Regions from separate parts of the Brevibacillus sp. FSL K6-6036 genome, predicted to be linked through region 2. Evidence: riboswitches for the same ligand, from Rfam matches in the RefSeq annotation. Region 2 holds a riboswitch; each other region holds the start of a gene.
What was found. A riboswitch is a leader RNA that binds a small molecule or an ion and turns the genes downstream of it on or off. The one in region 2 is predicted to bind glycine.
Positions count from the first base shown of each region.

Region 1 (5,041 bases), 1.4 Mb from region 2:
CTTCCGTTCTTCCTCGGTCTGATGGGGGCAGGCATCCTTGCCGTTTCCTTTATGCATGTTCTGCCGTTCGGTCTGTCGATGATGCTGCTTGTGGGAATAACGATGGCGATGACCAACATCCCTTTGATCACCTACATTCAGACCATCGTCCCCGCCCACATGTTGGGCAGAGTCATGTCTTTGCTGACAACGATGTCCATCGGACTCGGTCCGGTCAGCTATGCCCTTTGCTCATTCCTGCTTGAAACAAAGATGTTGGAAGCCGGTACGCTGCTTCTCGTCGGCGGAATTGCTGTCGGCTTGCTCGGGATGAGTCTGATCCTGTTTCGCCACTTTAGGGAGGCGGAGCAGCATCCGCTATGGGCTCAGCAAGGTGCCAAAAAGCAGCAGGAGCAAGAAAAACCGCAAACCACGCTGTCTGTTTGACCGGGGCAAGGGAGGCAGGCGCGTTCGGGGCGTTTGGAGCCTTTGGAGCGTTCAGAGCGTTCAAAGCGTTCGGGGCGTTCAGAGCGTTCTGCGCGCCCGGCACACACGCTCCCCTCCTGCCTCTTTCCATCACCTGCAAAAAGAAAAACGCCCGATCCGCATTGGATTGGGCATTTTCGCTTTAGGACGTCTTCCACTTCGCCAATTCGGACGGGAATTTGTCGTTCAATACTTTGATGTAGGTCCCTTTCATCCCGAGAGAACGGGATTCCAGCACACCTGCACTGGCAAGCTTTCTGAGCGCGTTGACGATGACGGAACGGGTCAGTCCGGCCTGATCGGCCAACTGGCTTGCGACGAGCAGGCCTTCTTTGGCATCGAGCTGTTCCATGATTTTTTCGATGGCGATTTGCTCACTGTAGGAAAGGGAGGAAAGCGCGATTTTGGCAAAGGTCTTGTCGCGAACTTCATTTTCAATTTGTTCCGTGCGCTGACGGACAATTTTCATGCCGATTACGGTTGCCCCGATTTCGGCCAGGATCAGATCCTCTGTTTCAAAAGTGCCGTAAGCACGCAGCAATACGAGGGTACCCAAACGGCTTCCGCCTGCGTTGATCGGAACGATGGTCGTCATCATTTGCGGGAAGAGCGGCAACAGCTCCTCTGGTACCATGCTGTACGGGCTTTGTACCCCCTCATTGGCCAGAGACTGATTGACTTCCAAAAGCTTTTGATTGTAGCCGTATGGCAGCATTGCGCCTGACCGGCCGTCCTGCCCCTGTCCGATGCCAAAATCCTCCCGAACCCCGTTTCCGAGAATCGTCCCGTCTGCCGTCACGATGTAGACGTTCGCGCCAATCACATCGGCCAGCAGCCGAGCCAGATCATGATACCCTACCCCGCTTCCTCCCATCGTCTTTTGCAGCATGACGTTAATCCTTCTAGTTTTCTCCAGTAAATTCATTCCATTTTTTCCTCCTTGCGGTTATGTATAGTCGCAGTATTGTCAGAAAAATCCCGGCTTATACATGCAAATCAAAAAATAGACAATAAAAGAACAGGCCCCTTATGGTTTATGCCATAAAGGACCTGTCCGTTCCACCATTCCCGCAGGAGCCGCTTCCTACTCTTCTGAAACAAACGACATGTACTGTTCTGCAGAAAGCAATTCGCTTACTTCCGCCGGGTTGCTCAATTTGTAAATCATCGCCAGCCTCCGTCAGCGCAAAACTGAAGCGCGACTGTAGAGCGGATAGGCAGCACATAACTGACTGATCGTATCTCGAACGGACGGATCTCCTTTTCCTTTCAGAACAGCAGCAATCGATCGTCCGATGGTCTTCATTTCCGCTTCTTTCATGCCCCTTGTGGTGGCAGCGGCAGTGCCGATGCGAATCCCGCTGGTGACAAACGGGCTTTCCGGATCAAACGGAATCGTGTTTTTGTTGACGGTGATGCCCGCTTCTTCCAACAGCCGCTCCGCTTCCTTTCCTGTCAGTCCGAAGACGCGAACGTCGAGAAGCAGCAGGTGATTGTCCGTGCCCCCCGAAACCAGTCTCGCTCCTTCTTCGAGCAAGGTCTCGGCGAGAGCCTTTGCGTTTTTCACCACTTGCTCAGCGTATCTCTTGAACTCGGGCTGCAGCGCTTCTTTAAAAGAGACTGCCTTTGCCGCTATGATATGCATCAGCGGCCCGCCCTGAATACCTGGGAATATCGCTTTGTTTACGCCCTTTGCGATCTCCTCGTCATTCGTTAACACAATGCCGCCGCGCGGTCCTCTCAGCGTCTTATGCGTGGTACTTGTCACGACGTCAGCATGGGGAACGGGCGAAGGATGCACGCCCGCCGCCACCAAGCCGGCGATATGAGCCATGTCTACCATCAGCTTTGCTCCTGCCTGCTCGGCGATCTCGCGAAAGCGGGCGAAATCAAGCGTCCGCGAATAGGCGCTGCCGCCTGCGATGATGATCTTCGGCTTTTCCCGGCGGGCAATCGCTTCCACTTCGTCATAATCGATCAGGTGATCCTCTTCGCGGACCCCGTATGCCACGACATTAAACCACTTTCCCGAGAGGCTGACCGGACTTCCATGCGTCAGATGGCCACCGTGCGACAGATTCATTCCCATGAAGGTATCTCCCGGCTGCAGCAGCGAAAAGAACACGGCCGTGTTCGCCTGTGCGCCGGAGTGAGGCTGGACATTGGCATAGGCTGCTCCAAACAGCTTTGATACCCGCTCGATCGCCAAGCGTTCGACTACATCCACGTGCTCGCAGCCGCCGTAATACCGCTTTCCGGGATAGCCTTCCGCATACTTGTTGGTCAGAACCGATCCCATGGCGTCCAAAACGTCCTGACTCACAAAGTTTTCCGATGCGATCAACTCCAGCGTCCCGAGCTGGCGCTGGCGTTCCGCTTCGATCGCTTCAAAAATTTCCTTGTCGTGATCCTGCAAGCTCATCGATATTCCTCCCTTGGCTCCCATCTTTCCCGAACGCAAAAAAGGACAAGGGAAAGATAGATAGCACGTAATCTACCTCTCCTCTGTCCTTTTACCTGAGAGTTTAACTCCTGACACGGGAGTCTTCCCCTTGGGTGGCTGTTCGCTCTCTCCAGAGGTGCGTCCAATTGTGGTACCTTGTACCTGAGAGATTCTTTCCCAAGGATTTTTGGGACTTGCTCCTTCGGTGCCGGGCGCTTCGGTCCGGTCTCTCCCACAATCGTCATCCGCTCTATGCAATTACTTCGAATCATACGTCAAGGGATTCAACATTGTCAATAATATTTCGAATAGAATATCAATTGTTCTTGAGAATGATCCAGTCTGCGGCCTGTCGCCCAAAATGGGTAGTCGCCCTAACACCGAAAGGCCCGCCCGTAAATACGATAGCAGGGAACCCATTCAAACAAAGGAGGATGCTTGCATGAGTAGTCTGTTCAAGAGCGGCGGGTTTAACGGTATCGGTCTTATTCTGGTGCTGTTTATTCTGCTCTCGATTGTCGGATGTTCGGAAGATTGTTAGCAAAGATTGCAAACCGTTCGCTTCTTCATGGATGATTGATTGGGCAGACCGTGGGCGAGCTCCCATATCGTTATAAAAACGCGGGAATTGAACTGCACCTCCAAATGTTAGCTGTGCCTAACAAATGGGGTGCCGTTCACACTCCCGCGTGTTTTTGTCAAATGCGTATTGGTTTTTTCAGAGCGTGGCTTGGCCTTTTGCTAGTGAATATTCCGACGGATGATTTCTTCGATCCCTTCGGCAATCGCCGAGACCGGTCGATGCAAATCAGCCTGGGTCAGCCGGAAACGGGCGTAGCGTTCGTCCAGATTGAAGGCTTCCTGAAAGGCTCCCAGAAAACCGCGAGCTCGTTTGTCCATTTCCAGAAGAACCTCCAGTTCTCCCTCCTTCAAATAAAAGACGGCCTCCAGCTCCTCCAGTCGGCTGCGGTAGGGGCCTGTCGGACGGAACTCAAACTCCTGCACAAATGGGTAAGAGCGCCCGAGATGACGATTGTATTCGCAATCCACTTTGAATAATTGAAAGCCGAGAGACTGAATCGCGTCCAGCACTTTTTCCATCAGCGGATGCGGCCGAACCTCGATGAAGTCTGAATCTCCCGGATCGATGGCATTTTTAATGTCCAGTCCGGTACGCAGGTACACAGGCTGCCGTCCCATCGTAAGCGGAGTCTCGTACGGAAGCTGGAAGGAAAACGGAATGACCTTCTTTTCCTTCGGGTTCAGCACGAACCGTTCAGAAAGACGGTACTTGCCGAGCGTGCATTCTTCCTTTACCTTGCGATCATTTGCCTCGCGCTCATAATGCGTGACGACGTACATATAAATTTCGTCCACATCCTGTGCAACATCGCCACCTGTGATGTGGACCTCACCTCTTACCCATTCTCCCGGGATCAACGAATCGTTCTCCAGGCGGGCATCTACTTGGGCAGCCCCGATACCTACGCTTGCCAACAGCTTTTTAAACATTGACATGGACTCATTCTCCCCTTACCAACGCATCGATTGCCTTGCTTTTTCATGCAGTGAGAAGCTTCTGTACCTTTTATACGGCGGGTCGCAATAAAAGTTTCGCTGCCGAAAATAGATTTCCCGATCTTCATATATCCTCGCGTTTTACTTCAGCAGTCACGAACAAGTGGAGAATCCGGCTGATCGCCACCGTTTTGACGCGCACCTCGACCATCGTTCCTTCGATGATGTACTCTCTTCTCCGCAGCATTTCATGGAGCATCTCCTGGACTTCTGCCACCTGCTCGACTTTTTTTCCTTTCAGGGAAGCCAAGTCTTTTTCCAACTGCCTTGTCATTTGCAGTTGAATCGTTTCATGCAGCTTTGAATCCAGGACGGTGACCCGAATCTCATCGATGACCACCTCTTGTTTTCTCCGGGCCACTTTTTCCGACTGCTTCAAGCTCTGATTTTCCTCCATCAGCTTTTCGTTCAGCAGTTCCAGACTGCGCTTGACAAGCATCATCTGCTCCATTTCCCTGCCGTAAATAAACAGCATTCCCGACCCGCCGAGAATGGCGCCTATGAGCAGGAGAGCTACGTAACGCTTCCACAACATAACCTTCATGAACGCACCTG
Region 1 covers NZ_CP150173.1:3,551,277-3,556,317, forward strand. The annotation lists gene NST37_RS17945 (MFS transporter) at 1-426, shown strand, start outside; gene codY (GTP-sensing pleiotropic transcriptional regulator CodY) at 608-1,390, opposite strand; gene glyA (serine hydroxymethyltransferase) at 1,646-2,887, opposite strand; glycine riboswitch at 3,048-3,153, opposite strand; gene yjcZ (sporulation protein YjcZ) at 3,351-3,449, shown strand; gene NST37_RS17965 (sporulation protein) at 3,650-4,426, opposite strand; gene NST37_RS17970 (hypothetical protein) at 4,551-5,030, opposite strand; gene NST37_RS17975 (YtrH family sporulation protein) at 5,027-5,041, opposite strand, start outside.
Region 1: another riboswitch for glycine. It lies ahead of glyA (serine hydroxymethyltransferase); the one in region 2 lies ahead of gcvT (glycine cleavage system aminomethyltransferase GcvT).

Region 2 (5,041 bases):
TGGAACAGATGTTGGATGTCGCTTTTTCGCGGCGAATGTGCTGCTCGCGCGCTTGCAGGGTCAAAACGAATCCGCGCTTGCCGTTTTCGTCTTTCGTCTGTCCGACGATCCGGCCGGGCATTTTGCGCATCAGCTTGGAGGTGGTGGCCAAATACCCGCAGTGCGGTCCACCGAATGAAGCGAAAATTCCGAATGGCTGCATATCGCCAACAACGATGTCTGCGCCCAAACGTCCCGGCGCTTCCAGCACGCCGAGCGAGAGCGGATTGGAGGAAACGATCAGAAGCGCTCCTTTTCCATGTGCAATCGGCTCAATGGAGGACAGGTCTTCTACTTGACCGAAAAAGTTCGGGTATTGAACGATGACAGCTGCCGTCTGGTCGTCAACAAGCGCGTCCAGTGCTGCCGTGTCGGTTCCATTGTCCTTCAGGTCTGCTTCCACGACCTCTACGCCTTGGCCGTACGCGTATGTTTTCAGCACGCTCCGCGCTTCCGGATGGACGGAACGGGAAACCACGACCTTGCTCTTGTTCGTGTGGCCTGCCGCCATCATTGCTGCCTCTGCCAAAGAAGTAGCGCCGTCGTACATCGAGGAGTTGGCCACTTCCATGCCCGTCATTTCGCATACCATCGTCTGAAACTCAAAAATAGCCTGCAGCTCCCCTTGGCTGATTTCCGGCTGATACGGGGTGTATGCGGTAAAAAATTCGCCCCGCAGCAGCATGTGGTTGACGACACTCGGGATATGATGCTGGTACACACCCGCTCCCAGGAAGTTTGCATGCGTACTGAAGTTGGCGTTTTTATTAGCAAGACCGGAAAAATATTTGACCAGCTCCGGTTCGGACAGAGCCTCGGGAATTTGCAGGGAACCTTTGAAACGAACTTCTTCCGGAATATCCGCGAACAGCTCTTCCACCCGGGAAATGCCCAGGGTGTCCAACATCTCGCGTTTATCCTGATCGGTTTGAGGCAGGTAACGGTATTTCACGAACGTTGTCCTCCTTGTTTATCGGATCTTGGATTGGTTGGTTTACTTTTTGGGACGTTTGTAGAACGGTGTGGCTGCCACGACAGCCTTCAGCCGCTTGCCGCGAATTTCTACTTCCAGTTCGGTGCCTACAGCTGCATACTCGGATTTGATCAGCGCGAGTCCCACATTCTTTTTCAACGTCGGAGACTGAGTGCCCGTCGTAACCTCGCCGATCTGCTCTTCCCCGACAAAAACAGGGTAATGCGTACGCGGGATGCCGCGGTCGATCATTTCAATCCCAACGAGCTTGCGGGGAGCGCCGTTTTCCTTTTGCGCCTTGAGGGCTTCCTGTCCGATGAACGGCACTTCTTTGTCTACCTTTACTGCAAAGCCGATACCCGCTTCGATCGGCGAGATGTCTTTGCCGAGCTCTTGACCGTAGAGCGGCAGCTTCGCTTCAAAACGAAGCGTGTCCCTGGCGCCGAGGCCGCATGGTACCAGCCCTTCCGGCTTGCCGACCTCGAGGAGGCGGTCCCATAGCTGAATCGCTTTGTCGCTGTCCAGGTAGATCTCAAATCCGTCTTCTCCGGTATAGCCGGTGCGCGAAACGAGAGTCGCAATGCCGTCGATCACGACATTCCGCTTGAAACGGAAAACACCGATTTCCGTCAGGTTCGTGTCGGTCAGCTTTTGCAGGATCGATTCGGCAAGCGGCCCCTGGATCGCCAGCTGTGCTGTTTGCGGTGAGATATTCTCGATCTGTACACCCTCGCTCAGATGCTCCTGCATCCATGCGTAGTCCTTGTCGATATTTCCCGCGTTAATCACCAAGAGGTAGTGATCGTCGGCGTATTTGTAGACAAGAAGGTCGTCCACCGTGCCCCCGTCCGGATAGCAGAACACGCTGTATTGCGCTTGCCCTGCTTCCAGCTTGGAAAGATCGTTGGTTGTAAGGCGTTGCAGGTAGAGATAGGCTCCCTCCCCTTTTACCTCAACCTCTCCCATATGAGAGACGTCAAACAAGCCTGCTTTCGTCCGCACTGCTTCATGCTCCTGCGTGATACTGGAAAATTGCACGGGCAAATCCCATCCGCCGAAATCAATCGTTTTGGCCCCGTATTTTTCATAGACAGGGAACAGCGGCGTGCGTTTCAGTGTCGTCATTTCGGGCACCTCCTGTTTTTTTCATGCAAAAAAGGACAGAACAAGAGAAATGAATACGCCAAATAAGGCGCCCATTTCTCCTCCTCTGTCCTTGGTACCTGAGAGTTGCCTCGCTTGATGCGAGCCGTTCCTTTGGCATCGCTTGCAAGTTTCCCCTTTGGTGGCTCCCGAAGAAGCTCTCTCCAGAGATGCGTCCAGTAGAGGTACTTTTGCCTGAGAGATTCACCATACCCGGCTTGCTCCTTCGGCGCTGCCTTACAAGCAGTCTCTCCCTGCTACTTTCATTCGCGGTGGATACTGGGTGATACATAAATGTTCCAAATACATTCCATACTAGTTGAATGAACTCCTTCTTTATCCTACCACGTGAGCGCATTCTTGAAAATATGCAAATTGCGAATTAACTTGGAAAATCACTAACAAATTTTTTGATCAAAAAGAATAACGTTCACCTTTGATTTACGATATAGCATTTTCATGACAAAACCCCAAAGCGGAGGTAGTCATATGCCGAACGTTCCCGTTTCCTTCGATGCCGATTGGATGGATTTGCTAAATGAACGAATGAAGCAGGACGGCCCCTGGGACAAATGGGAGCTGTTCCAGCTTACTTTGGAAGCCGAAGAGGCGATGGCTATCCGCGAGTTTGACCAGCTTCAGTGCTTGCAATACCTGCCTACGCTCCAACCGTTTCCCCATCAGCTGCAGACGGCGGAGCGCGTTTTGAACGAAATGCGCGGCAGGGCCATTCTCGCTGACGAGGTGGGCCTGGGCAAAACAATCGAAGCCGGGCTGATCATGAAAGAGTACATGATCCGCGGGCTGGCGAAAAAAATACTTATCCTCGTGCCGGCATCGCTCGTAATCCAGTGGACGAAAGAATTGAATCAAAAATTCGGCATACCCGCTGTCGCCCAAAAGAAGGAGTATATGTGGCGGCAATACGACGTCGTGGTTGCCTCGATCGATACAGCCAAACGCGATCCCCACCGCCGTCACGTCCTGGACATCGATTACGACATGCTGATCATTGACGAAGCCCATAAGCTGAAAAACAAAAAAACGCGCAACTACCAGTTCGTCAAGGAGATTCGCAAAAAATACTGCCTGCTGCTGACCGCTACTCCGATCCAGAACGAGATGGATGAGCTCTACAATCTGATCAACCTCTTAAAGCCCGGCCATCTCGGACACACGTCCAGCTTCTCCACAACCTATGTGGAAGGCAAGCGGCAGGCAAAAAACAATGAGCAGCTCAAGACCGAACTGGACAAAGTGATGATCCGGAACAGACGCAGCGACGGAGGCGTGCATTTCACCAGCAGACGCGTCCAGTCCATTCCGATCGAGCTTTCCCCCGAGGAAGCCGCGTTGTATCAGGGCGTAACGCGCTTCGTCAAAGAACAGTATCACACCGGATCGGGCGGCTATAACTCGCTTGCGTTGATCACGCTGCAGCGCGAGGTTTGCTCCAGCCGGGAAGCCGCCTTTCTCACGCTCTACAACATGCATCAACGGGCAGCAGAAGACTCCCCTGTCCGCGCGGAAATCATGGAGCTCGTCGAGATGATCAAGAAAATCGAGTCACATTCCAAAGCTGCCAAGGCAGTCGAGCTCATTCAGCAAATCAACGACAAGGTCATCATCTTTACCGAGTACCGGGCCACGCAAAACTACTTGCAAAAATACTTGCACGATCACGGCATCACCTCTGTTCCGTTTCGCGGAGGATTCAAACGGAGCAAAAAGGACTGGATGACCGAGCTGTTTCAAAATCGCGCACAGGTATTGATCGCCACGGAAGCCGGCGGCGAGGGGATCAACCTGCAGTTCTGCAATCAGGTCATCAATTATGACATGCCCTGGAATCCGATGCGGGTCGAGCAGCGGATCGGCCGGGTCCATCGCTTGGGCCAGCAGCGGGACGTACACATCTACAATTTGTCTACAGTAGGCACCATCGAAGAGCATATCCTCCAGCTCCTCTATGAAAAAATCGACCTGTTTGAAATGGTGATCGGCGAGCTCGATGACATCGTCGAACGGCTGAACCTCAAGCAATCCCTGGAGGAAAATCTGATCAGCATCATCATGGACTCTTCGTCGGAGAAAGAGATGGCTCTCAAGCTGGACAACATGGGCCAAGCCATCCGTGCCATGCGGTTGGCCAGGAAAACCAAGGAGCCGCTGCCGGAAACAGCCGAACAGTAAGCTCATCTTGCAACCTGCAGTCTCGGGAGGGATAGAACGATGAACCAGCAGCGAGTCCGCAAGTATGTGGAGCAGTACTTGTCCGCCTTTTCTTCACACATCATGGAGACACATCCAGATTTTCTGACTGTCAAACTGCCGGTCGAGGTAGACAAGGATATCGGAAACCGCCCTTTCTACTGGAGCTGGGTCGAAAAGATGAACCTGCCCTACCAGCCGCTGGTGCTGACTTTTTGCTTCGATCCAGACCGCATGCCGGACGACAGGCGGGCGGAGCATTTGCATTTGGGCGCAGCTCGTCTGCAGCAGATTTTTCAGTCGACGCGCAAACACGGCAGCTTTGTCTGCATGTACGAAACGCTGCCGCAAACCCGCGCTCAAGCCTCTTCCCGCCAATCGGTGCCGCTGGTCCCCTGGCTTGGGGTGAATTGGAAGGTCTCATTTATTTGCGACAAAAAGCGTGATTTCATCCTGCATTTCGGGGTGAATTTACACCAGCCGCACATCGTACGGGACTTTTATCCGTTTCTGCTGCAGCGTCAACTTGCCCCCTCCATCCCGGATTATCACTATACGCTTGACCGCCGCATTACGATCAGCCAGGCGTTTGCGATGATGGAAGCAGAGATCCGCCGCATTCTGGCTCAGGAAGACCAGACATGGGCGGCAGCAGCGAGACAGCGACTGGAAGAA
Region 2 covers NZ_CP150173.1:2,117,781-2,122,821, reverse strand. The annotation lists gene gcvPA (aminomethyl-transferring glycine dehydrogenase subunit GcvPA) at 1-991, opposite strand, end outside; gene gcvT (glycine cleavage system aminomethyltransferase GcvT) at 1,034-2,137, opposite strand; glycine riboswitch at 2,329-2,422, opposite strand; gene NST37_RS10585 (SNF2-related protein) at 2,645-4,348, shown strand; gene NST37_RS10580 (YqhG family protein) at 4,388-5,041, shown strand, end outside.

Region 3 (5,041 bases), 500 kb from region 2:
CCAGACCAGATCGAGCTTCATCGTTGCTCCGACAGCGACCATGACTACCCAGACGAATCGGTAGTATTTGGCAGAGCCTTTGCCGAACAAATATTCAAAGCATTTCTCGCCGTAATACGCCCACCCGAGGATGGTGGAGTAGGCAAACAGGATGATGGCAACGGCCAGCACGTAGCTGCCGGCTTGACCGAAGACGCTTTGGAAGGCGTAGGTAGTCGCTTCCACGCCAGACATACCGGTGGACCAGGCTCCCGTAGTGACCAAAGCAAGCCCTGTGATCGTACAGACGAGAATCGTATCGATAAACGTTCCTGTCATGGAAACGAGCGCCTGCTTGGCCGGTTCGTCTGTTTTTGCCGCCGCGGCTGCGATCGGTGCGCTGCCCAGACCGGCCTCGTTGGAGAAGACACCCCTGGCAACCCCTTTTTGGATCGCCATGGCTACGGTCGCTCCCAAAAAGCCGCCTGCAGCCGAAGTGCCGTTAAACGCTCCGTGTACAATGTCTGCCAATGCCTGCGGTACTTGCCCCGCATGAAAGAGCACGACAATGATTCCGGCAACGATATAGAAAAGGGCCATAAACGGCACCATGACGCCGGTGACCTGTCCGATCTTTTTTACGCCGCCGAGGATGACAAAGGCGGTAAAGGCAGCCAGCACAATCCCCGTTGCGACCGGAGGGATCGAGAAGTTCAACTGTACCGCTTCAGCGACGGAATGGGACTGGACCATGTTTCCGATCCCGAAGGAAGCCATTGTTCCAAACAGGGCGAACAAAACAGCGAGCCATTTTTGCTTCAACCCTTTCTCCAAATAGTACATCGGTCCGCCGGAAAAAGTGCCGTCAGCCTGCCGGATGCGGTACTTGACAGCGAGAATCGCTTCGGCGTATTTCGTCGCCATCCCGAACAGAGCTGTGATCCACATCCAGAACAGAGCACCCGGTCCGCCGACCGCGACAGCCGTGGCCACCCCGGCGATATTTCCCATCCCGATCGTTGCCGCAAGCGCGGTCATCAGCGCCTGAAAGTGGTTGATGTCCCCAGCCGCTGTTTGCTCCTGCTGCTTCCCAAAAGCGAGGCGCAGCGCATACCACAGCTTTCTGAACTGCAGCCCTCGAAGGCGGATCGTCAGCATTACCCCAGTGCCGACGAGCAGTATCAGCGTAGGCAGTCCCCACACAAATCCATTCACCATTTCCAACCATTGCATAAGCATGTCCATCTCGGTTTCCCCCTTGCTGTTTTTGAAGAGAAAAAGAAAAAACATTTCACCCGAAAATGAAATGTTCTCTGGAGACGGTCGCAGGACGTACAAAATTACGTAAATAAGAATACAAAAAACCGGCGGCAAACCGCATTTGTTGATGGGCGCAGAAAAGTTTAGCAACATGTAAAATGTTCAACCTTCTGCAACACATAAAAAACTTCGTCATACGAAGAACGAATATCTTCGAGAGAACTGACAGCAAAGCTTTTTATCGACAAATTACTAACCGTTTTTGTATAAGTCCAAGCGTCCACTCTGTCCTTTTACCTGAGAGATTATTCGCCGCGGCGAATTTGCTCCTTCGGTGCCCAATCCTCTTTTTGAAAAAAGAGGGAGTCTCTCCAGAGGCTCGTCCCCATGCAGTTTTACTAGTTTCCTAGACCTGAGAGTTTCGGGAAGGTTCCCTTGCCCCGTCGGTAGACATCTGTCTTCTCCTGAATGGTTCATCCGAACGATATGTGATTTATAAATCAATTATAAGGAGCGAAGCGAGCTTGTCAATGGATTGAAAAAAATTGATCGATCCCCCGCTTCTGGCAGTTCTTGGTCTATTCGACAGCGCTGAGCAATACGTTATATCAATGATGAACATGCCGCCCGAAGCGTCGTGTCAAAAAGAGACAACCTGTGCAAGAGCTGCCATCGAAACGATGCCCCGCCGGGCTGCAAGGGGGGAGTTTTTCATGCTGCATATCGTCGCCTGTATCAAACAGGTGCCGGACACGAAGATCATCAAGATGAACCCGAAGACAAATACGATGGACCGTTCCAGCGCGCCTGCCATTTTGAATCCGTACGATGCGCATGCCGTGGAGGAAGCTGTCCGCTTGAAAAAAAGGTACGGGGGAACAGTTTCCGTCCTGACCATGGGGCCTCCGCCCGCTGTCAAAGCGATCCGGAAATGCATCGAGATCGGTGCGGATGAGGGGTACATGATTACCGACCGGGCCTTTGCCGGGGCAGATACGCTGGCCACCAGCTATGCGCTGACGAAAGCCCTCGAAAAAATCGCCAAGGAAAAGCCGATCGACCTGATCATCTGCGGAAAGATGACGATCGACGGGGATACTGGCCAGGTAGGACCGGGCATTGCCAGACGGCTCGACATCCCGCCTTTGACCAGCGTGAAAAAGGTGGTCGAGGTAAACAAGCAGCAAGGCTATGCCATCGTCCACCGCAAGCTGGAGGACGGCTATGAAGTGATTCAGTCCGCTTTGCCCTGCCTGTTTTCGGTGGAAAAGGAAATCAACGAGGTACCCTATTCGCCGCTGCCCAACATGCTTCGCGCCGCACGCTACCAGCCCGTAATCTGGGCGGTCAGCGATCTGGAGGACGTCGACAGGACGCTGCTGGGTCTCAAAGGCTCCCCGACGATTGTGGCCAAGGTCTGGCCTCCGGAAAAGCCAAAAGGCGGCGAAATGCTGGAGGGATCGGCACAGCAGCAGGTTGAGCGATTGATGGAAATTTTGCAGCAGAAACAAGAGCTCTTTGCAGGGAAGGAGGCACGGGCATGAATCTGGACGAGTACAAAGGCGTGTGGGTATTCCTCGAACACCAGGACGGGAAAATCGTGCCTGTCTCCCTGGAGCTTTTGGGAGCGGGGCGAAAGCTGGCAGACAAGCGGGGAGTACCCCTGGCCGGCATACTGATTGGAGAGGGAGTTCGGCAGTTGGCCGCGACCGCGTTTCACTACGGTGCCGATACGGTCTATCTCTACGATGATCCCGTTTTCCGGGATTACCGGACCGAATCGTACATGCGTGCAGTCATTGCTTGCGTAGAAAAGCACAAGCCGGAAACGATCCTGTACGGTGCGACCTCGACGGGCAAGGACCTCGCCAGCGCGGTTGCCACCGATCTGGAGACAGGGCTGACTGCGGATACGACGATGCTCGATGTGGATGAGGCGACAGGGCTTTTGGAAGCGAGCCGGCCCGCATTCGGCGGCAACATCATGGCCACGATTCTCTGCAAAAAGCACCGGCCGCAAATGGCCACGGTGCGGCCGAAGGTCATGAAAGCGCTCCCGATCGACACCAGCCGCAAAGGAGAGCTCATCGAGGAATCCATCCCGTTGCGGGAGGAAGACATTCGGACCAAGGTGCTGAAGATCGTCCGGGAAACGCAGACAAAAATCCGCCTGGACGAGGCTGACATTATCGTCGCAGGGGGCAAGGGGCTCGGCAGCAAGGAAGGCTTTCAGCTCATCCATCGCCTGGCCGAGGCGATCGGAGGCACTGTAGGGGCGAGCCGGGATGCCGTCGAGGCGGGATGGATCGATCACGCCCACCAGGTAGGCCAAACCGGGGTGACAGTCACGCCCAAGCTGTATGTTGCCATTGGCATTTCCGGAGCGATCCAGCATCTGGTCGGCATGCAGAACTCCGGCCTGATCATTGCCATCAACAAAGACCCGCAGGCACCCATTTTCCAATCCTGTCATTACGGCATTGCCGGGGATGCATTCGAGATCGTTCCGATGCTGATCGACGCGTTCCAGGTGACGGCTGGCAAGGAGGTACAGTATGGCGGAAAAATTTGATGTCATTGTCGTGGGAGCGGGGCCGGCCGGTACGTCCTGCGCGTATACGCTGGCAAAGGCGGGTGTCAACGTCCTGCTCCTCGAGCGGGGCGAGTATCCGGGCTCCAAAAACGTGATGGGCGGCGTCTTGTACCGCAAAATGATGGAGGATATTATCCCCGGCTTCTACAAGGAAGCGCCAGTCGAACGGCCGATCGTGGAGCAGCGGTTCATGCTGCTCGATGAAAAATCCGCCGTCACCTTTAGCTACAAGGGCCTGGAGTGGGGAGAGGAGCCGTACAACAACTTCACCGTCCTTCGGGCGAAGTTTGACCAGTGGTTTGCAGAAAAGGCGGTTCAGCAGGGAGCCCTGCTCGTCAATGAAACGGTTGTGACTGAGTGTCTGGTTGAAAACGGGAAGGTCATCGGGGTGAGGACAGACCGCCCGGACGGCGATCTGTTTGCCGATGTGGTCGTGCTGGCTGACGGGGTAAACTCCCTTTTGGCCAAATCGCTCGGCTTTCACAAGGAGTTTCGCCCGGACGAGGTGGCGCTGGCGGTCATGGAAGTGCTCAAGCTCGACCGGAAAATCATCGAAGACCGCTTCAGCCTGGAGCAGGACCAGGGCTGCACGTTTGAAATCTTCGGCGACGCGACCAAAGGAATTCTCGGAACAGCCTGGCTCTACACCAACAAGGACAGCCTCAATATCGGCGTCGGCGCGATGCTGTCCGGCCTGATCAAGAACAAGATCAAGCCGCATCAGCTACTGGATTACGTCAAGAAGCACCCGATCATCCGGCCGTACATTCAGGGAACGGAGCAGCAGGAATACCTGGCGCATCTGATTCCGGAGGGAGGCTACCGCTCGATCCCGAAGGTCGTAGGCGATGGCGTGATTGTAGTGGGGGACGCGGCTCAACTGGTCAACGCGATTCACCGGGAAGGCTCCAATATGGCGATGACTTCAGGGGTGCTGGCGGCAGAGGCCATCCTCGAAGCTAAAGCTGCGGGAGACTTTTCGGCTTCCATGCTCGACTCTTACCGGCAGAGGCTGATGGACAGCTTCGTTGGACAGGACATGAAAAAATACAAGGATGCCACGCACCACTTTGAAAAGTACCCGCATTACTTCGAGAATTACATTCCGCTCATGAACAGGGCCGCCAGCCAGATGTTCACCGTCGATGGCAGCTCCAAGTGGGAGAAGCAAAAGAAAATCTGGACGGAGCTTGGCTCCGCCAAAGAAAA
Region 3 covers NZ_CP150173.1:1,622,420-1,627,460, forward strand. The annotation lists gene NST37_RS08120 (sodium:alanine symporter family protein) at 1-1,224, opposite strand, end outside; glycine riboswitch at 1,515-1,624, opposite strand; gene NST37_RS08125 (electron transfer flavoprotein subunit beta/FixA family protein) at 1,953-2,783, shown strand; gene NST37_RS08130 (electron transfer flavoprotein subunit alpha/FixB family protein) at 2,780-3,811, shown strand; gene NST37_RS08135 (FAD-dependent oxidoreductase) at 3,795-5,041, shown strand, end outside.
Region 3: another riboswitch for glycine. It lies ahead of NST37_RS08120 (sodium:alanine symporter family protein); the one in region 2 lies ahead of gcvT (glycine cleavage system aminomethyltransferase GcvT).